DNA from 3 places in the Pseudoalteromonas sp. Isolate6 genome. Region 1 is predicted to be linked to each of the others. Evidence: predicted binding sites of a transcription regulator. Region 1 holds the regulator's gene; each other region holds the start of a gene.
What was found. The regulator sigma-54, encoded in region 1, starts transcription at its own class of promoters, with help from an activator protein. The targets are predictions, from matches to a motif close to GTTGGCACGNNNNTNGNNT.

Region 1 (12,109 bases):
TGGGATGCAATTACAGCAAGTGAAAGGTGTGGTTAGCTTCGATGATGACACTATCAAAGTGAATAATTTGTCTGCTAAGTGGTTGGACATGCCTTTGTCGTTGGACTTATCGGGAAGCGGAGATAAGCAAAGTTATCAAGTCACGACCAAGGTCAGCCTTGAAGCAGGGATAGAGCAATTGCAACCGCACGCAAATGGAATTATTGACGGCTACTTAGAAGGCAATAGCGTGCTGAGCACTGAGCTTATCCTTAATTTTGCCGAAACTGGATTTAACTATAAGGCTAAATTTGCGAGTGATTTACGGGGCATGGCAAGTCATTTACCCGATCAATTCGCTAAACCTGCTGATCAAGCTAAGCTGCTAAGCGGTACAGTATTAGGGGATGATATTTCGAATCTTGTTACGGCTAGCCTAGATAATCAATTGTATTTTAATGGCATCATTGAAAATGGATCCGGTGCGATGCGTAATGCACACCTGATAATTGGCAGTAAAGATGAAGGCTTAAATGCATCCGGTTTTGATATCACAATCAAACAGCAAGAAGTCGAGCTGCTGCCTTGGTTACCACTGATCAACCGTATTATCAAAGCGCCAAGTTCAGGTTCCGAAACTGCATTTCTACCAGCACTGAACCAGGTAAATGGCGCTTTCTCAAAAGTAACATTCTCAGAGATCCCTTTCCATGATGTTGACTTTACTATGGCTGCGATTGACGGCGCGATGCAGCTTAAAATCAATAGTAAAGAAATGCGCTCACAAGTGGCTATTCCAGCGTCAAACTCAAGTCGGCCTATTCACATTAACAGTGATTATTTACGTCTAAATTTACCTAAGGCAGAGCCGCAAGCACAAGATACGCTGGAAAGAGACATTCATTCTTTAGATTGGTTGTTGAGCTTACCTGCAACCGAATTTGTATGCAGTGACTGTAAAGTCGGTGAATATCAGTTAGATCAGGTTAATATGTCGTTGTTTGGAGATGGTAATAGACTCAATATCTCAGAGTTAGTGATTGACAAAAAAGATCATAAATTCAATGCCAGTGGCCGCTTTGAACAAGGTAAAACGACGCTAAGTGGTGCGTTAAACAGCGATGATTTTGGTGAACTAACGGATGAGTTTGATATTACTTCGACTATCAAAGACTCCCGCGCCAACATAGATTTTGCCCTCAATTGGCAAGGTGCGCCATACGAAATGGATTTACCTAGCCTGGGAGGTGAGTTGACTTGGCGCTTAGGTGAAGGTCATTTGGCGGAAATAAGTGATAAAGGGGCACGCGTCTTTTCGCTACTGAGTTTGGACTCTTTGATCAGAAAGTTGCGTTTGGACTTTAGAGATGTGTTTTCTAAAGGCTTTTTCTATAACAGTATGAGTGGATCGGTAAAACTAACGAATGGTATTGCGATCACGGAAGACTCAAAGCTTGATGGTGTGCCAGCTGATTTAACGATACGTGGCTATGCTGACCTCAATACTCATGAAATTAATTACGATTTAGCCGTCGCACCACAAGTCACTTCGAGTTTACCTGTGATTATGGCATGGGCGGTGAACCCTGTGACGGGGTTAGCTGCGCTGGCATTAGATAAGGTTATCCACTCCGCGCGAGTGATCTCTGAGATTAATTTTAAAATCACCGGAACGATGCAAGAGCCAGTGGTTACCGAGGTTGATCGTAAGAGTAAAGAAATTGAGTTACCTAAACCGGTTGTGCCTCCTAGTGACGGGGCTATGCCAGATGGAGCTGATGAGAATACCAGTAAAGAAGCACCTGCATTGAGCTCAGAATCACAACCAAGTGCTACACTTAAGCAAAGTGAGCAACCTCTTGTGTCGCAAAATAAGGAAAGTGGTAATGGCTAAGGTGATTGCGTTGCCAATGTGCTCGGCTAAAGCACCCCAAACAAATATAGGTTACCTTAAAAGCCAGCTGGCTAAGTTAGTGGTTGAAGAACCAACCTTAGTCTGCTTACCTGAAACTTGGCTGGCATTTTGCGACAATGCGCAACAGACTTGGGAATACGCGCAGCATAATGAAGCACTGCTCCAAGAACTCTCAGCGCTGTGTCAACAACATAACATTTGGTTGGCGGCAGGTACCATCGCGATACCAAGTCAGAACGATAAATATCTGGCTGCGAGTTACTTATTTAATGCGAGTGGCGAAATCGTAGCACGCTATAATAAGATCCATCTGTTTGACGCCGATGTGAGTGACAAAACTAAACAATATCGAGAGTCTGAGCGAACAGAGTCAGGACAGGATGTCGTGGTAGTGGATAGTCCATTTGGCAGAATTGGATTAAGCGTGTGTTATGATCTGCGCTTTCCTGGTTTGTTCCAAATGATGAGAGCGAAGGGAGCTGAGCTATTTTTAGTCCCGAGTGCTTTTACCTGTGCAACGGGCAAGGCACACTGGCAGCCATTATTACAGGCAAGGGCGATAGAAAACCAATGCTATGTAGTTGCAGCCGCGCAAGTAGGTTGTCATGAAAATGGCCGAGAAACCTACGGACACAGTTTAATTGTATCGCCTTGGGGTGAAGTCTTAATTGACTCTGGTGCGAGTTTAGAACCCATTTCACAGCAGCTAGATAGCGCGTTTCTTGATTCGATCCGGCAAAAAATGCCGGTTGCGGATCATAACCGATTTAAAAGTGAGTTTTTATGAGTAATGTAGAGCAGAATTTACTGACCAATAGCCAGCTGACACGTGAGCAATTATCACAAACTCTCGAGTATATTCATCAGCACAAAGTAAATTATGCCGATCTGTACTTTCAATCAAGCTACCACGAAACTTGGGTGTTGGAGGATGGCATAGTCAAAGACGGCAGCTACAACATCGAACGTGGTGTTGGTGTGCGTGCCGTGAGTGGTGAGAAGACTGGCTTTAGTTATTCTGATGCCATCAATATTGAAGCGTTAACCAAAGCTGCAGAAGCTGCACGTAGCATTGCGCAAGCTGGCGAAAGCAGTGAAGTCCAAGTATTTAGCGATGTAAAAGCTCCCATTCAGTTTCAACCAGCACAGCCAATTACCAGTATGAGTGATGCGGATAAAGTGGCTTTACTAAGAGAGATTGAACAATGCATTCGCGATTTAGCGCCTGAGGCTCAGCAAGTGGTCAGTTCGCTGTCGGCGGTATATGAAGAAGTGTTAATTGCCGCAAGCGACGGCACATTTGCAACCGACATTCGACCGCTAATACGCTTAAATTGCTCGGTACTCCTTGAGAAAAATGGTCGCAGAGAGCGTGGCAGTGCCGGTGGTGGTGCGCGTTTAGACTATGGTTACTTTAAAGAGTTAGTAGACGGTGCACCGAGATGGGTGCAGTTTGCCAAAGAAGCTGTGCGCCAAGCACGCGTGAATCTTGAGGCCATAGATGCTCCAGCAGGTGCGATGCCTGTGGTACTGGGTTCTGGTTGGCCGGGGGTGTTGTTACACGAAGCTGTTGGGCATGGCCTAGAAGGTGATTTTAACCGTAAAGGTGCTTCTGCATTCAGTGGTAAAATAGGTGAACAAGTCGCTTCGAGTCTTTGTACTGTGGTGGATGATGGCACGATAGCCGACCGTCGCGGCTCTTTGAATGTGGACGATGAAGGTACGCCTGCGGCATACAACGTACTGATTGAAAATGGTATTTTGAAAGGCTATATGCAAGACAAGCAAAACGCGAGCTTAATGGGCGTGGCGCCTACAGGTAATGCGCGTCGTGAGTCTTATGCCCATTTACCGATGCCAAGAATGACAAATACCTACATGCTTGCGGGTGAGCACAGTCAAGAAGAGATCATTCGTAGCGTAGATAAAGGTATTTTTGCTAGTAACTTTGGCGGTGGTCAAGTGGATATCACCTCCGGCAAATTTGTATTCTCAGCGTCTGAAGCCTACTTAATTGAGAATGGTAAGATAACCCAACCAATTAAAGGCGCAACGCTTATTGGCAATGGCCCAGAGGTGATGAAAAAGGTCTCGATGGTAGGCAATGACCTTGCGCTTGATAGAGGCGTTGGGGTATGTGGTAAAGATGGTCAAAGCGTCCCTGTGGGAGTAGGCCAACCGAGTTTGAAGATTGATGAAATTACTGTCGGTGGTACAGCGTAATACTACCTACGCAAACTATTGATAAGCAAAAAGTAATAAGCAAAAGGCGCATCAGCGCCTTTTTATGTTGTATCAGAGCCACAACACTGCGTTACGGCATAATTGCTTCTTTTAAATACTGAAACAGCTCTTTGTAGGCTTTGCCTGGCTTCTCAGCTTTTACTTCTTTACTTGCTTGGCGCGCCATCTGGCGCATTTTTTGACGCTCAAGTTCAGGATACTTATCTAATAGCTCATTAATCTTGCTATCTCCTTTGGCAATCACTTCATCGCGAATAAGCTCAATCTTGTTCAGCAACACGTCTGCTTTATTGTTCTTATTTAGCATCAAATCCATCGCAGCCTGGATCTCTTCGACATTTGGAGTACTACGTAATGTCTTGGCAATGTAGTTCATATGACGACGGTAAGCATCTGTTTTAGCACGGATCCTATCCGCAACAGTCATGGCCTCTTTAAGCTCGTCCGTTAGAGGTAACTTCTCACGCTGCTTCTTGGCAAGCCCTGCAATTTCGCAGCCTAGTTCGTGCAACTCTAGCGCCTCGCGCTTAAGCTCGCTTTTTGAAACGTAAATAATCTCTTCTTCGGTCGTTTGCTCGTGTTTAGCCATTGGTCTTGTCTATACTAGTAAATATTAAGGTCTCTAACATTAGAGTATACCACAATTGATCACTACAATAGTTAGTAGCTGTGATAGCATATTAACTAATATGTTTTAGTTAGACGAGCGAGCGGATAAGGTATCTATGACTCAATCTCAACAACACCCTATATATAATCAAATTGATGATGTGAAAAATGCAGTTGCCGATGTGTTAGCGCATGCTAAAAAACTAGGTGCAACCTCGGCAGAAGCGGCGATGTCTAGCACCTCAGGTCTGTCTGTAAGTACACGAATGGGAGAGGTTGAAACCATTGAGTTTAATCAAGATGGAGGTCTTGGTATCAGCGTGTATGTGGGTAATCATAAAGGCTCAGCATCAACCGCAGATCTGAGTCCTGACGCCTTACGCTCAGTGGTTGAAAAGGCTGTAGATATTGCTCGGTTTACCTCGGATGACCCCTGTAATGGTGTGGCTGATAAAGCCTTGCTAGAGATGTCACCAACAGATTTAGATCTTTTCCACCCTTGGCAAGTTTCTCCCGATGAAGCCATTGAGCAATGTGTTGCTGCTGAAAAAGCCGCGTTAGAATTCGATCCTCGAATTGTGAATTCTGATGGCGCGAGCTTATCGAGCCATCAAGGGATCCGTGTATACGGCAATAGCCATGGCTTAATTGCAGGGTTTCCACGTACCAGGCACAGCTTGAGTACTATGGTGATTGGTAAAGAAGGTGAGCAAATGCAACGGGACTCTGCCTATGCGTTGTCCCGCGTGCACACGGATCTAAAATCTCCTGAAGAAGTTGGTTTGGAAGCCGCGCAGTCTACGCTGGCCAAATTAGGTAGTCGTAAGGTATCAACGCGTAAAGTGCCTGTTATTTTTCGAGCGGATATCGCGAACAGCTTATTTGGGCACTTAGTGTCAGGTATTGGTGGCGGCGCGCTATATCGTAAGTCTAGCTTCTTGTTAGACTCTTTAGACACACAAATTTTTAATCGCTGCGTAAACATTGAAGAGAAGCCACATCTACTAAGAGGGCTTGCTTCTAGTCCTTTTGATAGTGAAGGTGTAAAAACCATAGACCGTGAAATTATCACAGATGGCGTACTGAATACTTACTTATTGGCAAGCTATGCTGCACGTAGAATGAATATGCAATCGACAGGTCACGCGGGTGGGATCCATAACTGGTTAGTAAAACCAACACACGGTGATTTAACCAGTCTACTTGCGTCGATGGGTACTGGTTTGTTAGTCACTGAACTAATGGGGCAAGGTGTTAATACAGTAACCGGTGATTACTCAAGAGGCGCTGCTGGTTTTTGGGTCGAGAATGGTGAGCTGCAATATCCTGTGAGTGAAATTACGATTGCTGGCAATTTAAAAGATATGTTTATGGGGATTGAAGGCGTTGGCGGTGATATTGAGTGTCGAGGCGCAGTACAAACCGGATCTATACTACTCAATAATATGCAAATAGCGGGCGAATAACTCTCTTCCTCAGCTCAAGAAATGCTGGCTTTGACCAGCATTTCCCGCCATTTCGACACTGTTACACTAATAACCAAGTCGCTGTGCCAAGGAATGCGAAGATCCCGACGATATCGGTAACGGTTGTTAGCACTACACTGCCAGCTAGTGCTGGGTCGATATTCATTTTCTTTAGCATAATAGGAATACTGGCACCCGCGATACCAGCTGCGACTAAGTTCATAAACATCGCAAAGGCAATAACGGCACCGAGTGTAAAATCCCATTGCCATATAGCAATAACCCCAGCGATCAATACAGACCAAAGCACACCGTTTAGTGCACCGATCGCCAGCTCTTTACCCATTAAAAACTTTTGGTTAGTTTGGTTAATATGACCAAGGGCAATACCACGAATAACTAGAGTTAGTGTTTGGCTACCGGCAACGCCACCCATACTTGGCACTATGCCATTTAACACTGCGAGAATAGGTAAAATATCCAGAGTACCTTCGAAGAAGCTCGCAACAAACGCAGCCATCAAGGCGGTTAGCAGGTTAATCCCAAGCCAAATAGAGCGGCGCTGGCTACTTTTTAGAACTGGCGCAAAAGTATCTTCTTCATCTTCAAGACCTGCCATACTTAATAAGCTGTGCTCGGCATCTTCACGGATAACGTCAACAACGTCATCAATGGTGACACGACCAAGCAAATGAGCGTTATCGTCAACGACAGGAGCAGAGATCCAGTTGTGGCGCTCAAAAAGCTGCGCCACTTCAGATTCGTCCATAGAGATAGGGATCGTTTCTTTATCTTCATCCATCCAGTCTCGAACCATACTGTCAGGAGATTTAGTTAATAAAGTATTGACTGATAAGGTGCCTAAAAAGCAGTTGTCTTTATCAACTACATATAACTCATCTGTACCATTTGGCAACTCACCTTTAAGACGTAGATATCTAAATACAACTTCTAAGGTAACATCGGGGCGAATGGTGACCGTGTCGGTGCTCATCAGGGCACCTGCCGAGTGTTCCTTGTAGGACAATGCTTGTGTCGCACGTTCTCTGTCTTGGCTATCCATCGCGCCAATAACATCTTGGTAGACGGTATCAGGCAGGCTCCTTAGGACATCACCAAGATCATCGTCGTCCATGTCTTCTGTAGCGGCAGCAATTAGCTCCGGCTCCATTTGGGCGATGATCCCAAGTCTTACGTCCTCTGACAGTTCCTCCAAGACATCCCCTTGGATATCTGGGTCGACGAGCTGCCATAACATAGAACGAACTTTATGCGGAGATGACTCTAACAGTAGTGCTGTATCACAAGGTGCCGTCTCTGCGAGCATGCGCCTAACTTGAACAAACTGACCACTGTTTAAGGCTTTGGTTACCTTTTGGAGTTGTTCCAGTGTGTAGTCTTGTTCAAATACTTCAGGCATAGGCATCCTTTTTGATAATAGTGGTGACTATCGTGATTAAGTTAACCCTATTCGTATACTTTATTGCAGAAATCAATTTCTTAATTTGAATGCTATTCGTGTTGTTTCTGCTGGTGGGTTGTTATCGTTAATACACCTTAAAGGTGTACGCAACGATAATTTAAGTTTACCTCGGTAACTAACTTTACCGCACGAAAGAAACCTAAATTGGTATTACAGTGTAACTCAGTTTACTGGGAACTACCAAGGTTTACGCTTAATTATGAGAGACTTATTAGACCACTTTGGTTACGGAGGAGGGGGAGATTAGCAGGGAGTAAATGAATCAGGCCTTATTGTTTTACCGGCGGTTATTCGGATTCATTAAACTTATTTTCTATCAGTCCACCAATGGCATCTAATGCATATTGAGCATCAGGGCCTTCGCAGACAACTCGTACCTCTTTGCCTTGGCTACTTTCAAGTAACAGCAGTGCTAGAACGCTATCAGCAGCTGCGCTTTTGTCTCCTTGATATAAGGTCACTTCGGCATCAAATTGGGTAGCTAATTGAGCAAGAACCGTCGCAGCTCGGGCATGCAGACCTAGCTTGTTCTGGATTAAAAACGTATCTTCTAACATTTAACCCTCTTGCTCACGATGACGAATTTTGACGTTAGGGTGGGTTTTAGCAAAACGCTCGCCTATGGTTTGTGCGAGGTATACCGAACGGTGCTGCCCTCCAGTGCATCCTATTGCGATTGTTAGATAGCTGCGATTGTTACGTTCTAAGTGTGGTAACCAAGTTTGTACAAAGGTTTGAATTTGCCAAGTAAACTTTTGCACTATGCTGTGACTCGACAAATAGTCTTTGACTGGCTGATCTAGGCCCGTGAGCGGCTTAAGCTCAGGTTCCCAATGTGGATTGGGTAAAAAGCGCGCATCAAAAACGTAATCCGCTTGTTTTGGAATACCGTGTTTAAAGCCGAAAGATTCAAAGGTAATAATGAGTTGTTTGTCTTTTTTACCTAAGATTTTTTCGCGAATATCTTCAGCAAGTTGATGAACGCTCAGGCCTGTAGTATCAATGAGGAAGTCGGCGCGAGTGATCAATACATCTAATAATTCTCGTTCTTTCTTAATTGCAACATCTAATGGGAGGTTATGCAGTGAAAGCGGGTGCAAACGGCGTGTTTCTGAGAAACGTTTTATCAGGGTTTGATCGTCACTGTCTAAATAAAACAGGGTAGGTTTGGCGAAGCCTGGTAAGTACTCAAGAATGTCATTAAACTCGTCTTGTTCTTTAGGCAAGTTTCTAACATCAATGCTCACTGCAATTTTATTATAATTGTCGGAAACACTACGGACTAAAGAGGGCAGTAAGTTGACTGGAATATTATCTACACAATAGTAGCCCAAATCTTCCAATACTCGAAGCGCTACAGATTTACCAGAGCCAGATCGGCCACTGATAATGATAAGCTCGAGTCCTTTTTCTTCATCACTCATCAAATTCACCTTGGATCACTGCATATAACTCATCATCACTTTTTGCTTGCCTAAGCATTTTGCAAAAAGACTTGTCTTGGAGTGTATCAGCAATCGCCGCTAAGGTCTTCAGGTGCTGTTGATTATCACCTTCAGGTACGATGAATGCGACAAAAATATCGACCGGCTGCTTATCTATGGCTTCAAACTGGATCCCTTGCTCACTGACAAGTACCATTGCAAGGATTTTATCTAACCCTTCAAGTCGTCCATGAGGAATAGCAATGCCTTTACCAATCCCAGTGCTACCTAATTTCTCTCGCGCCATTAAAGCGTCCAAGATAGCATGCTGACTGGTATTTGGAATTTGACTATGAGCCAGTTCGCTGATGTATTCTAAAATACGTTTTTTGCTATTAAAAAGGACCGCAGCTTTACTGCAGTCCTTGTTCACTAATTCACTTAATTTCATCTTAGTGTCGAGTGAGCTTCTCTTTGTGTTTAATAACTTGACGATCTAGCTTGTTGATAAGGCCATCAATTGCGGCATACATATCTTGATGCTCTGTTGATGCAAATAGTTCGCCGCCGTTTACGTGTAATGTTGCTTCTGCTTTTTGTACTAGCTTCTCGACATCTAGGATCACATGCACGTTATTGATATGATCAAAGTGCCTTTCTAGCTTCGCAAACTTGTTGGTGACATAGTCTCTTAATGAGTCAGTAATTTCTACATGGCGACCAGTTAGATTTAGTTGCATAAGCATTTTTCCTTCTTGGGTTTTACGTCTTATATCAAACTTTTACGCTGATTTGACGGTGGAATGGCCAGGGATTCACGATATTTTGCAATCGTGCGTCTCGCTACCTTAATTCCTTGCTCAGCTAAGATATCTGCAATTTTGCTGTCACTCAATGGCTTCGCGGTATTTTCTGCAGCTATCAGCTTTTTGATAAGTGCCCTAATTGCTGTGGAAGAGCACTCACCTCCATTTTCTGTACTTACATGGCTAGAGAAGAAATACTTCAGCTCAAATATTCCCCGAGGTGTATGCATATATTTTTGTGTTGTCACACGGGAAATTGTGGACTCATGCATCTCAACCATTTCAGCAACATCATTTAGCACCATAGGGCGCATTGCTTCGGGGCCATGTTCAAAGAATGCCTGTTGTTGTTGCACAATGCAATTGGTAACTTTTAATAAAGTATCATTTCGGCTTTCTAAGCTTTTAATAAACCATTTTGCTTCTTGTAAATGAGAGCGAATAAACTGACTATCCGTACTGGATTTCGCCGTTCTAGACATCGCAGCGTAGTGATCGTTTACTCTTATTTTAGGCATAGCATCAGGGTTTAGCTCTACGACCCAACGACCTTTTACTTTTTTCACCGATACATCAGGGATCACATACTCAGGTTCTTCATGAATAATGCTTGCCGCAGGCTTTGGGTTAAGACTATGAATTAGCGTCATCACCTCTTTGAGATCGGCTTCTTTAAGGCGCGTTTTCTTAGCCAAAGTTCGATAGTCACGGCTGGCAAGCAAATCAATATGCTCTGTCAGGATCATTTTCGTTTCGGCAATCCATGGCGTATCTGGGGCGAATTGGTTTAGCTGAATACATAAGCATTCTTGTAAACTACGCGCAGCGATACCAACAGGGTCAAAAAGCTGAATACGTTTGAGTACGGCTTCGACTTCATCTAGCTCAATAGGCTCTTCGCTATCTTCGTCATTAATGCTCTCTAAAATGTCTTCGCAAGAGAGTGTTAAAATGCCTGACAGGTCGACCGCTTCAATAATCGCAATCGCAATAGCTCTATCTGTTGGACTAAATGGGGTCAACTCAAGTTGCCACATGAGATAATCATGGAGAGATTCAGAGGTTTCCCCTTGATAAACATTATCGTCATCAGGGAGTGGACCTGAGCTGGCGGCTGGAGCTGCGCTCATATACTCGTCCCAAGTGACATCCATGGCGAGATCATCGCTCACCGTGTCTTTGCTCATGGCGGTATCTGAGTCTATCTCATAGTCACTAACCGATGCTTCATCGCCTGAATTTTGATTATCTTCAGTGCTGCTCTTTTCTTGGCCGTGTTGGTCAGCATTTTCGCCGTCAGTATTATCACCTTCTTCCACTTCCAATAATGGATTGCTGTCTAATGCTTCTTGTATTTCCTGTTGCAGATCCAATGTACTAAGCTGCAGCAAGCGAATAGCTTGTTGCAGTTGTGGAGTCATTGTAAGTTGCTGCCCCATGCGCAGCTGTAATGATTGCCTCATGTATCTCTAACAATCCTTTTTAACAGTTATTAATACTACGTCTTAACTATAGCTTGAATTGTTCGCCTAGGTAGACATCTCTTACGGTTTGATCTGCCAAAACATGTTCTGGCGTGCCTGCAGCGATTAACTCACCATGTGAAACGATGTAGGCCTTTTCACATACGTCTAGTGTTTCTCTTACGTTGTGATCGGTGATTAATACACCGATACCGCGGTTTTTTAGGTGCTCTATGATTGTCTTTATATCTAACACCGAAATTGGATCAACACCAGCAAAAGGTTCATCTAACAGGATAAACTTGGGATTAGCGGCTAAAGCGCGAGCAATTTCTACCCGTCTTCTTTCGCCTCCCGATAATGCCATACCCTGTGAATCGCGAATATGTTGAATATTAAATTCATCTAATAACTCATTTAGCTCAGCCTCTCTTTCAACTTTAGTTAAGTCTTTTCGAGTTTCTAAAATCGCCATTAAATTTTGATAGACCGTGAGCTTTCTAAAGATTGAAGACTCTTGCGGAAGATAGCCAATGCCAAGTCGCGCGCGGCTATGCATCGGTAGTAAAGTGATGTCTTCGCCATCAATCTGAATAAAACCTTTATCGCTTGGTACTAATCCTACTATCATGTAAAAAGTAGTGGTTTTACCTGCGCCATTTGGGCCTAACAAACCTACAATACTGCCAGCTTGGACACTTAAGCCAACATTCTTGACGA
Region 2 (6,056 bases), on a different contig from region 1:
GGCTTGAAGCTCCTGTAATAACTCATCAACACTTTTTAAATCAGGATCTTCAAATTCACTGTCTTCGTCAGCTTGAACATTCTCATCACTAAAATCTGCTTCATTGGCTAGATCGGACTGTAATGTTTCTTCCACCAATTCTTCAGATAATTCTGGAATAGCATCCTCGTCATCCAGCATACCCGATAAGTGCCCTGACTCCGTTTGCTCAGAGTCTGTTAAAGGCTGTTCAGGCTCGTCAGATTCTTCTCCAAGTTCTGGTAAAACATCTTCTGATGTTTCGTCAACTAATACATCTAGTTCGTCATTTGCCAGTTCATCAGATTCTTCTTCCAGCTCTGGCAAAACATCTTCTGGTGTTTCGTCAACTAATGTATCTAGCTCATCATCAGCCAATTCATCGGTTTCTTCTTCCTGCTCTGGCAAAACATCTTCTGGTGTTTCGTCAACTAATGCATCTAGCTCATCATCAGCCAGATCATCGGTTTCTTCTTCCAGCTCTGGCAAAACATCTTCTGGTGTTTCGTCAACTAGTGCATCTAGTTCGTCATTTGCCAGTTCATCAGATTCTTCTTCCAGCTCTAGCAAAACATCTTCTGGTGTTTCGTCAACTAATGTATCTAGCTCATCATCAGCCAATTCATCGGTTTCTTCTTCCTGCTCTGGCAAAACATCTTCTGATGTTTCGTCAACTAATGCATCTAGTTCATCATTTGCCAGATCATTGGACTCTTCTTCCTGCTCTGGCAAAACATCTTCTGATGTTTCGTCAACTAATGTATCTAGTTCATCATCAGCCAGCTCATTGGACTCTTCTTCCTGCTCTGGCAAAACATCTTCTGGTGTTTCGTCAACTAATGTATCTAGTTCGTCATTTACCAGTTCATCAGATTCATCTTCCAGCTCTGGCAAAACATCTTCTGGTGTTTCGTCAACTAATGTATCTAGCTCATCATCAGCCAGTTCATCAGATTCTTCTTCCAGCTCTGGCAAAACATCTTCTGGTGTTTCGTCAACTAATGTATCTAGCTCATCATCAGCCAATTCATCGGTTTCTTCTTCCTGCTCTGGCAAAACATCTTCTGATGTTTCGTCAACTAATGTATCTAGTTCGTCATTTGCCAACTCACCGGACTCTTCCTCCAGCTCAGGTAATGCATCCTCTTGTGCCTCATCTAATAAAGCGTCGATATCATCACCAGCCAGCTCATTAGACTCTTCTTCTAGCTCAGGTAATGCATCCTCTTGTGCCTCATCTAATAAGGCGTCGATATCATCGCCTGCCAGCTCACTGGACTCTTCTTCTAGCTCAGGTAATGCATCCTCTTGTGCCTCATCCAATAAGGCATCGATATCATCGCCAGCCAGCTCACCGGATTCTTCCTCCAGCTCAGGTAATGCATCCTCTTGTGCCTCATCTAATAAGGCGTCGATATCATCGCCAGCCAGCTCACCGGACTCTTCTTCTAGCTCGGGTAATGCATCCTCTTGTGCCTCATCTAATAAAGCATCGATATCCTCGCCAGCCAGATCACTGGACTCTTCTTCTAGCTCAGGTAATGCATCCTCTTGTGCCTCATCTAATAAGGCATCGATATCATCACCGTCAAGCGTATCCGGCTCTTCGTTAATTTCTGCTAACGCATCGTCTTGAACTTCATTTAACAGAGCATCAATATCATCGCCCGCAAGCTCATTGTTTGGCTCCTCAAAGTCGGGCAGTGCATCATCGTCAGCATCTTGGGCAGCATCAAGTAGCGCGTCGATATCATCAGCCTCAACTAAGCTTTCACTATCAAAATTGCCGCTAAATTCGGGTTCTTCATCTAGCGCACCATCAAGAATTGAATCGATATCATCATCGCTAGCAACAGCACCCTGTTCATCTGCAAGCTCCTCACTCAGGGCTGCAAGTGCATCATCGCTAACATCAATTTCTTCATCCTGAGATTCGTTGAACAAATCATCTAGATCACTGTCACTTAAAATATTTTGACTATCATCAACATCGAGCGAAACTTCATCACCAGCCTCATCGAAGCTCTGTTGCATAAAGTCTTCGTCATGATCATCACCAAACGAAATATCTTCGTTTAGTAAACTATCAAGTTCGTCTTGATCTAGCGTATCACTCCCTTCATCGAAGTCATCATCAAGTGAGTCAAAGGTAATTTCATCGTCTTCAGGCAAGATATCGTCATCTAACTGTACGCTTGCGCCCAGCGCGTCTTCATCGTCGCCCATTCCGATATCAAGTGGGTCTGGCTCTGGGTCAAACGCAGTCGCAGCGGTTGCAGCGCCCGCAGCAGCAGCGCCTGTAGCAGCGGATGGTGTTTGCGGAAGAAAATCATCGTCATCTGTTGACGCCTGAGATTGACTTTTCTTCCGGCGAAACATGACAAATCCAGCAATTGCTAATAGTGCTGGTAATGTGGCAAGTAACGCAATTCCAGCTGGCGAGCTAAAGAATGCGCTTAACTCGCTACTTTCTTGCGCTTTTGCCTGAGCCGCCTGCTGATCAATCATTTCATTTTGTAAGTCAATAACAGCCTTTAGCTGTTGTTGGATTTCGCTGTCTTTACCAAGTTGGGTACGAACCGTTTGAAGCTCGGTAGAAATAGCACCAAGCTGTTGCTTTAACTTATTGTTTTCGGATAGGATTTCTTCAACATTACGCACTGAGGACTTGAACTCTTTTTGTAAGTCCATCAGCCGCATGTCCTGCTCCATTTTTAAAGAGCGCAGTTGATTAGTCAGGTCTTCTTTTGCTTCTTCTACATCGACTTTACGAGCTTGCGTAACCTTTTTCTCAGCTTCGTTTATTGCATTTGGATTCAATAATCCCTTACGCTTCATTTCCCAAAGTTTGTCATCTTGATCCGACTTTTGCTTTGCCAACTCAGGGTTAACACTGCGAATTTCATTGATGGTAGGAATACGTAAATACGCCCCATCCTGCATATGGTTGAGGTTTTTATCTAGAAATGAATTAGGATTTTTATCGTAAAGCGCCTTCATCACCTGATAAATGGTGACCGAGTCATCTGGTCGCACTTTTTGTGCTATACGCCACAACGTATCCGTGGGTCTGATAGGCCCTATTGACCGACCTTGAGCCCCATAATCAACCCCTTTAGGGCCTTTTAGCACTACCCCCTCTTGGGTATATACTGGTGTGGCAATCAGTGCGAATACAAAGATACTAAATAAGGCTAAACCGCGCATGCCGATCCTTTACTCAAATGTTTAACACCCGTTAAACGACATTTTATTATTATGGCTTTGAAGCAAGCTCTATTCCAAATGCAAACTATAAACCAGATATGTTGGAATATCCATTGCAACGTATTGAAAGGTAACATGGTTATAATGCTTTTTACTGATTTTGGAATAGCAGATATAGGTGAAGAATAGTCAAGTATTTGACTTAACGGCAAACTTCTTGGCAGAAGTTTGCCGTTATAGCGCAAAGAAGTAAGCAAAACTCTGCTTACTTTGCGATATCAATGGATACTTATAGATAGCTTTCTATCAGGGCTTCTGCAATTTGGATGCTATTTGTTGCGGCACCTTTTCTGGTGTTGTCTGATACCACCCATAAGTTTAAGCCCAGTGGATGTGAAATATCTTGCCTTACACGACCTACATAAACGGTATCGTTACCACTTGCATCACTTACCGGTGTTGGGTAGTCGTTTTCGTCTTCAATTAACTCAACACCCGGCGCACCAGCAAGTAACTGCTTAATATGTTCAAGATCATAAGGCATGCGCGTTTCAAGATGAATGGCTTCAGCATGACCAAAAAACACAGGAACGCGAACCGCAGTCGGGTTAACCAAAACACTTGAGTCGCCCAAGATTTTTTGCGTTTCCCACACCATCTTCATTTCTTCTTTGGTGTAACCATTTTCTTGGAACGCATCAATTTGAGGAATGACGTTAAAAGCGATTTGTTTGCTAAACACTTCGTTTTCCATCGGTCTTGCATTCATTAAGTTTGCAGTTTGCTTAGCCAACTCATCTACCGCTTCTTTACCTGCACCAGATACCGCTTGATAAGTTGAGACATTAATTCTGTCAATGCCATAGGCATCATAAATTGGTTTAAGCGCCACTAGCATTTGGATTGTAGAGCAGTTTGGGTTAGCAATGATGTTACGATTTCTAAAATCTGCAAGACTGTCTTTATTCACCTCAGGAACCACTAATGGAATATCAAAGTCGTATCTAAAATGTGAGGTATTGTCTATAACAATACAGCCAGCTTCAGCGGCGATAGGTGCATATTTCTCCGACACGGAACCACCCGCTGAAAACAAACCGATGTGGGCATTAGAAAAATCAAACTCTTCAACATCCAGAACTTCGATTTTTTCACCCATAAAGTCAATTTCTTCACCCGCACTTCGGCTACTCGCGAGTGGATACAGCGTGTCTACAGGAAATTTCCGTTCCGCTAGTAATTCGATAATTTGCTTGCCAACAAGACCTGTTGCGCCAAGTACCGCAACATTATATTTTTGCGACATTATTTTTCCTCATTCTGTAAAATACCAACCACAGCACTTAACTCTTGTGCTCAGAAAAGCCAAGCTGGTAAAGCTTTTCACTGATTGGTGAGTCATTATTGACTGCAATTGTACTAAATTCTCGACGCACGGGATATGCTTTACGCAAGGTATCAAAGCCCAATGTGTTTAGCTGTTTTCTCATGATGCCATCATCACGGCGAATGTCATAAACAAGATGCGCTAAATTGATAATATCCTGCTCGTTGGCTGTGCGTTGCAACTGGCAGCCGGTGACACTTGGTTTAGGGAGAAAATCACTAATCGTTTTGCTGGCTGGTAAATCGAATTCCCGGCATACAGCTTCGTATAACATTTGCGTCCCTCGTGCCTTGCCTTCTAGCGTGTGGCCAGCAATATGTACAGATGCAAAGCGAGTATACTGCAGTAACGGTTGTAAAATATTCGGCTCATTTTCCCAAACGTCTAAGATCAGCTCAAGCGCTTGCCCACCCTCTACCGCATGCAAAAGCGCTTGATTATCGATAACATCTCCACGGCTTGCATTGACTATTACCGTACCCGGCTTTAATGCCGCTATCCGCGATGCGTCAAGTAGATGAACCGTTTTATGCGGACCCTGCTTAACTAATGGAACGTGAAATGTCACAATATCCGCGCGAGCCAAAGCTTCATCTAACGCTACATGTGAATCCAATGTCCCCGCTTGCTGCCTTACGGGGTCACACAATAATATCGTAAGACCAAGCCCTTTAAGCTTTGATGCCAAACACGCGCCAATATTACCAACCCCAATGATGGCAATCGTTTTATCTTGAAGTGGCGTGGAGGTTTCTTGTGCATATGCAAGTAGAGCGCTTATCACATACTCGGCAACAGCTATCGCATTACAGCCTGGTGCGCTGCTGAACGAGATATTGGCGCTGGCCAGCAATGAGGTATCAATATGATCAATTCCGATTGTCGCAGTCCCAACAAACTTCAGTCTATCTGCTTGTGCTAACAGGGCCTTGTTGACCTTAGTAACTGAGCGAGTCAACAGAATATCGACATTTTTTAGCTCGTCAGGTTGAAGGCTACGGCCATCAAACCGAGTTACCTCACCAATTTCACCGAAGAATGACTCAACTAAGGGCATATTTTGATCAGCTAATATTCGCATGCGGGTTTCCTGTCACCTATTGTCTCGAGTATTCAGGCGATAACGCATCGCCTGAGTCGAGTCTAACATGGCAAGGTAGGCGACTAATAATAAAACCTTTTATTTTGTGTCACCGCTTTATTGCAACCAAAGGCTATTGCAAAAAACATCACACAGCACACAAAAACGACCGCCCCTTTTAGACTTAACCAGCCACCTGAATCAAGTAAAGGGCAAAATGTCATGGCCAACACGTTAATACAGCACAGTAATAAAGCCCAACGGGTATAAGCACGATAGCCAAGCAACGCGGCAAACAAACTACTAAAAACATTAAAAAGTACCGCCTCAGGAAAGAGGTGGAAAGCAGATAACATAGCCGCA
Region 3 (6,056 bases), on a different contig from region 1:
TGCGATATTTTAATCTTGGCATTATCTAAGCCCGTAATACCATCAGCTAGTACCTGCTTATAATCATCCCCTATAATACTGGGGTCTCTCAATGACGTAATCATGGATTCTAATGTATTTAGAATGTTTTCCTTTTGGGGCTTCTCCAAGTCAAAGCTTATTTGGCCTGGCGCAGCACCAGCAAAGTCAAACTCCATACCAGCGACTTTAATAGTTCCGCCTTCTGCAGTACCAGTTGAAATAACCGTGCCCCCCTGCTCAAGCTGATAAGTATTTGGTGTCCCGGCTGTCACCACTAGGTCAAAGGTATTTGCACCTGCAGGCGCACTAGGATCCGCGTTGTAATTTGCCTTGTGAAACTCATCAAAAACCCCTTGTTCGTCCACGTACACGGAGGCCGATGTAATACCACCAGAAACCACACCTGTATTTGAAGTAATATTCAGTCGCTTCTCTGCACTTTCAAATACATCAAAACCGTTATCACTTGAGCGTATTTCGACGCCCTCAGAAACTTTTATTTTATGCTGTCCTTGGTCACCGTTATATACGTACTTTCCAGTAGCTGAGTCAAAGCTATAGGTTTGCGTATTATCTTGATAGCCGGAAAATATAAACTTACCATCTTCACTTTTTGAGTTCATTAAATCCAAAATAGTATCTTGGATTGACTCTAGCTCATCAGCGATTGCTTGACGGTCAACATCAGATAACCCGCCATTACCGGCCTGTATCGACTTGGTATAAGCGCTATCAATGGCCGTTTTAATATTTTCGAGTACTGACTCTTGAGTGTCTAATCTCGAAGACAGCATAGTCAAATTCTTAGTAAACTGATCGTTTGCTTGGATCCGGTCGTCAAAAAGCATCGCTCTAGCAGTCGCTGAAGCATCATCAGAAGCACTCAATACCCGCTTTTGCGTGTTCAGCTGCTGTGTTGCTTTGTTCACATCTTGCTGATTACGCAAAATAGAATTGAGATTTGAATTAAAAATTTGATTTTGAGATAAACGCATAATTACCTCGCTGCACTTAATAAGGTATCGAACACGGTTCTTGCTGCTGAAATGACTTGCGCAGAAGCCGAGTAAGATTGTTGAAAACGTAACAAATTGGCTGCCTCTTCATCTAGATTCACACCCGATAGAGACTCAAACCATGCGCTTGACTGATTGGCTAGCGCTTCGAATGCCGCGCCATTAGTTTTCGCTTGATTGGTAATAACTCCTACCCCGGTGACAATATCGGCATACGCCTCATTAAAGGTTTTATGGCTTTCGGTACTACCTGTAGACTCTAGATTTTGTCTAACTAAATCAGATGATTTCAGACCATCAAGCGCTGCACCATTACGGTTGTCATCAAAGCCACCAGTGTTAAAGCTAATTTCAAAACTATCACCGGTATTCGGTGTCCCCTCGATATCGAACGTGAAACCAAGATTGTCAAAAGGTGCTGGCGCAGCTCCCACTGTGGAAAGTATATCTTTGCCATCGGCAGGAGCGGTAAAGGTATGCGTTGTACCTGAATTACTGGTCAATGTATATTCGTTAGCGTTAGCGGTTTTAGTCAGAGTATATGGACCATCATTCAAGGTTGGCGGCGTTCCCGCCGTAAACGCACTGGTCGCAGGATCGGTATCAGTGACGACTCCAGCTGAAATGGTCGCCGTACCATTATTGTCTGCTGATTTTTCAGTGCGAATTGGTGACGCTAATGCAAGTGCTTCTGGTCGTTGAGTTGCAAGCTCCAACCCGGTTGAAGCCTGTTGATTTAATTTTACAAGAAATCTATCACCTGTTGCACCACTACCCGTTACGTTCATTTGTAAGCCAAAATAATCACCTGTTCCCGTGATGACTCCTCCTGCGATATTACCAGTCGTTGGAGTACCGATAGGATTGCCTTTGGCGTCTACAGCTGTTATTTCAACGGTTGTTGCGCTGGTATAAGTAACTTGGAAGTCAGTAGCTGGCAACTCATTGCCGCGTCCAGGCTCAAGTGTTGCCGTAAGCGCTGCGGTGCCTGTATTCTCGCTGTAAGCAAAGCCGCCCACGGTAGGGATCTTAAATAAGTCTCCCCCTATGTTGCCATCTAAGTCCATTCCCAATCTATTTTGCTGATTAAAAGCATCTGCTAATGCGAGGCCAATTTGACCTAGTTGGTTCTGTGCCGGGATCAACACTTCATCTCTAAATGCCAGTAACCCGCCGATTTTGCCTTTCAAACTGCCGCTATCTAACTCAAGTTGCACAACATTTTTATCTTTAATATCTAGAGTTAGCTCTTTATGGTTGGGATCTGGGTTGCCTTTCATCGCAAATAAATTAAAAGCGCCACCTTGCATCACAAGCGCGTCCCCAGTGCCTAAAAATACGAGCTTCTCGCCATTTTCACCGTCGAGTGTTTCTATATCTACAAGCTCAGCAAGCTCCTTAATTGCTTGATCGCGCTCATTAAGCACGCTGTGATCGACATTATTAAGATTGAGCGCTGACTTACTCGCCACTTGTTTATTCAATTCACTGATTTTTTGAACAAGGTTATTAGCTTCTTCTGAGAAAATATCCAATTGCTCATTCACGATACTGTTTTGATCAACAACAATACCTGACAATCTATCCATTTGATCGACAAGACCTTGAGCGCCCGTCATGAATAGAGATCGGTTAGTTGTCGACGAAGGCAAGTTAATCGCGCTTTGTAAATTATTAAACATCGAGTTGATACTCTTGCTCAGGCTATTCGAGTCTTGTGCAAATAATGTATCAACGCGACTTGCCTCAGTGACAAACTGCTCATAGTAAGACTGATTGGAAATATCACGATTCAGTTGCTGCTGCGCGAACTGGTTGATCAAACGCACCGTTTCACCACGACCAACCATGCCACCTATCATTGTTCCGTGCTCAGTCCGTTCACGGATATACCCTTTGGTATTTAGGTTAGCAATGTTTTTACTGGTGGTTTGTAGTAACTCGGAGTTAGCCCTAACCCCTGCCGCACCAATATTTAATAGATCAAATGACATCTCATCTGACTCCCTTTGTTAGCGCACCGGATAAGAAATCGGATACATCAATACGCTTTAAAACTGACTTAATTTTGTTGGCATAATTCGGATCGGTCGCATAGCCTGCATTTTGAAGTTCACTTAGATAGGCATGACTATCACCAGCCTTATTTAAGGCTTGCTCATATCTCGGATTACCTTTTAGAAAACTGACATAATCATCAAAGCTTTGTTCTAGCGACTTATAAGCACGGAAATCGGCTTGCTTTTGCACCGGTAACCCTTGCTCAAATTCAAGTGTCGATTTTCTGGCGCTTTCACCACTCCAGCGGCTATCCGCTTTGATATTGAATAGGTTAAAACTGCTACTACCATCTTTTTTGCTGATGATGTGTTTACCCCAACCGGTTTCCAGTGCAGCTTGTGCAACCATTACCGCAGGGTTCAAGCCTAGCTTTTTCGCAGCTGTTTGAGCGTATTCCCAAATTCTGTCGACGAATTCCTCAGGAGAACCAAAGCCTGTTTGTTCATCGCTTGAGGTATCTGCCTTAACATTGACAGCCTGCGGTTCGGATTTATTCACACTCTCACTTGCTGTCGTCTGTTTTTTAAAGGAAATATCGCCGTCAGCTCTCATTACAGAAGCAGGCTTATACTTTTCAGAATTAGGAGACAACTGTTGCACAATCAGATCTGCAAGTCCTAAGCTGCCCTGCTCAGATAAGTGCATCGAAAGTTGCTGATCATGCATTTCTTCAAAAAATTTGACACCGCTAGAGTTAAATGGACTGTCTTTATCCTCTAGCGCCTCATTCGCTTTACGCATGCTCTGTAACAACATTTGCGTAAAGATAGACTCAAACTGTTGTGCCGCCTTCTTCAATGCCTGATCAGAGGCACCTTGATCGCCAGCACCTTTCAGCGCCTCTTTACGGATCGAATCAAGGTTTCCTAGGTCGAAAAAGCTTTGATTTTTCAATTGGTCGGTGTTCATACACTCAGCACTGTTTGACGTTAATAACTATACAAATAGAAATGCAAAATTCGAGCCAAAAAAAAAGCCTCACAATTGTGAGGCTAACTAGTTGATTAATAATAGAACATCAAATGACGACTAATTGACCATTTATTGCGCCCGCTTCTTTTAGCGCTTCAAGGATCGCCATTAAATCGCCTGGTGCTGCGCCAACTTGGTTAATTGCTCTAACCAAGTCATCAAGGCTCACGCCTGGGTCAAATACAAACGCTCTAGAGTCGTCCTGATTTACGTCGATAATACTTTGCTGCGTCACTGCTGTTTCACCATTCGCCAGCGCATTAGGTTGAGATACATTTTGCTGCTCAGCAATTGTTACGGTAAGGCCGCCATGGGTAATTGCCGCAGGCTGTAGCTTGACATTTTTGCCAATAACGATAGTGCCTGTGCGAGAGTTAACGATGATCTTCGCTGCGGTATCTGCGGGTTTAAATTCTAGATTCTCTAGCGTAGACAAGTAAGCAACGCGCTGAGACGGATCTCTTGGGGCAATTACTCGCACTGAGGCTGCATCCATAGGTTTTGCGCTGTTTGGTCCAACAAGTCCATTGATCGTGTCGGCCAAGCGCTTTGCGGTAGTGAAGTCGGGCCTATTCAAGTTAAAGGTGATGTAATCGCCCTGAGTAAACGGACTTGGTACCGCTCGTTCCACTGTCGCGCCATTTGCCACGCGGCCTACAGTCGGCGTATTGATCACAACTCGACTCCCGTCGGCACCATCAGCGCCCAAACCACCAACAATCAAACTACCTTGCGCGATTGCATATACATTACCATCAACCCCTTTAAGAAAAGTCTGAAGTAAAGTACCGCCTCGTAAACTACCAGCACTACCAATAGATGACACAGTCACGTCAATGGTTTGACCGGGTTTAACAAAAGGTGGCAAGTCAGCGTGAACCGCAACAGCCGCAACATTTTTAATTTTTGGCTTTAAGCTTGCGGGCATCGTTATGCCAAAGCTATTCAACATCGCTTTAAAGCTCTGCTCGGTAAATCTGGTTTGCTCACCGGTACCAGGCAAGCCTACAACGAGGCCGTAGCCAACCAGTTGGTTTGAACGAACACCTTCAACCATACTGACGTCTTTAACTCGCTCAGCAGAAGCCAAAGAAGAAAAACCAACCAACGTCATGGCCGCACCGATAAGCAAAATATTCTTAAACATATTGTTCATTTTCAGCACCTTAAAACGGCATCAGCGCGCTCATAAAGAAACTCGTTAACCAACCTGCACTTTGTACTTCTTGTTGATCACCTTTACCCGAATATTGAATTCTGGCATTTGCCACTCGATTGGACTCAACCGTGTTATCTGCCGTCACATCTTGAGGTCTTACCAATCCTTCCAAGCGAATAAATTCCTCGCCGGTATTAAGGGTTAACCACTTTTCGCCGCGGATCACTAAATTACCGTTAGGCAATACTCGGGTGACATTAACTGAAATATTACCAAATAAGCTGTTGGACTGATTAGACTTCGAGTCACCAGAAAAAGAAGAGCTGGATTTAGCACCAAACTGTATTGCTTCTTTTCCGATATTAATGGCGTTGCCACCTAGGCCAATCACAGGGTCTAGGCTCGAATCACTGGATTTATCCAGCTCAGAATTTGCAGCTTTGGTTGCCTGAGTCGTTTCTCTGAGTACGATGGTAATAATATCACCGACTCTTAACGCTTTTTTGTCAGCATAGAGATCGTTGGAAAACTGCGTATTAAACAATGACCCTGTTGCCACCATTTGGGCTTGGTTATCCTCGGGATAGATAGGTGCATAATACGGATCGTCACGCACCACATTTTTATTTTGTGTTGTACTACATCCAGATAATGCAGCGACCGTTACGATGGCTAAATATAATGCACGCATAATACCCCCTACCCAATTACAGCTGTTGATTAATGTAGCTCAGCATCTGATCTACCGTTGAAATCACTTTTGAGTTCATTTCATACACGCGTTGTGTTTCGATTAGATTTACAAGCTCTTCCGTCACATTAACGTT

Region 2: L1D50_RS03085 (FimV/HubP family polar landmark protein) is a predicted target of sigma-54. The motif match lies at 3,286-3,304, and genes of this name have one in related genera.
Region 3: flgJ (flagellar assembly peptidoglycan hydrolase FlgJ) is a predicted target of sigma-54. The motif match lies at 4,049-4,067, and genes of this name have one in related genera.

The regions. Positions count from the first base shown of each region.
Region 1 covers NZ_JAKEVK010000017.1:14,187-26,295, reverse strand. The annotation lists gene L1D50_RS04190 (YhdP family protein) at 1-1,873, shown strand, start outside; gene L1D50_RS04185 (carbon-nitrogen hydrolase family protein) at 1,866-2,681, shown strand; gene tldD (metalloprotease TldD) at 2,678-4,117, shown strand; gene yjgA (ribosome biogenesis factor YjgA) at 4,209-4,727, opposite strand; gene pmbA (metalloprotease PmbA) at 4,864-6,213, shown strand; gene mgtE (magnesium transporter) at 6,275-7,633, opposite strand; gene L1D50_RS04160 (HPr family phosphocarrier protein) at 7,984-8,253, opposite strand; gene rapZ (RNase adapter RapZ) at 8,254-9,120, opposite strand; gene ptsN (PTS IIA-like nitrogen regulatory protein PtsN) at 9,113-9,571, opposite strand; gene hpf (ribosome hibernation promoting factor) at 9,573-9,860, opposite strand; gene L1D50_RS04140 (RNA polymerase factor sigma-54) at 9,890-11,389, opposite strand; gene lptB (LPS export ABC transporter ATP-binding protein) at 11,436-12,109, opposite strand, start outside.
Region 2 covers NZ_JAKEVK010000012.1:17,314-23,369, reverse strand. The annotation lists gene L1D50_RS03085 (FimV/HubP family polar landmark protein) at 1-3,225, opposite strand, end outside; gene L1D50_RS03080 (aspartate-semialdehyde dehydrogenase) at 3,515-4,531, opposite strand; gene L1D50_RS03075 (4-phosphoerythronate dehydrogenase) at 4,569-5,693, opposite strand; gene L1D50_RS03070 (DUF6419 family natural product biosynthesis protein) at 5,777-6,056, opposite strand, start outside.
Region 3 covers NZ_JAKEVK010000053.1:291-6,346, forward strand. The annotation lists gene flgL (flagellar hook-associated protein FlgL) at 1-1,016, opposite strand, end outside; gene flgK (flagellar hook-associated protein FlgK) at 1,019-3,031, opposite strand; gene flgJ (flagellar assembly peptidoglycan hydrolase FlgJ) at 3,033-4,007, opposite strand; gene L1D50_RS09875 (flagellar basal body P-ring protein FlgI) at 4,117-5,184, opposite strand; gene flgH (flagellar basal body L-ring protein FlgH) at 5,237-5,920, opposite strand; gene flgG (flagellar basal-body rod protein FlgG) at 5,937-6,056, opposite strand, start outside.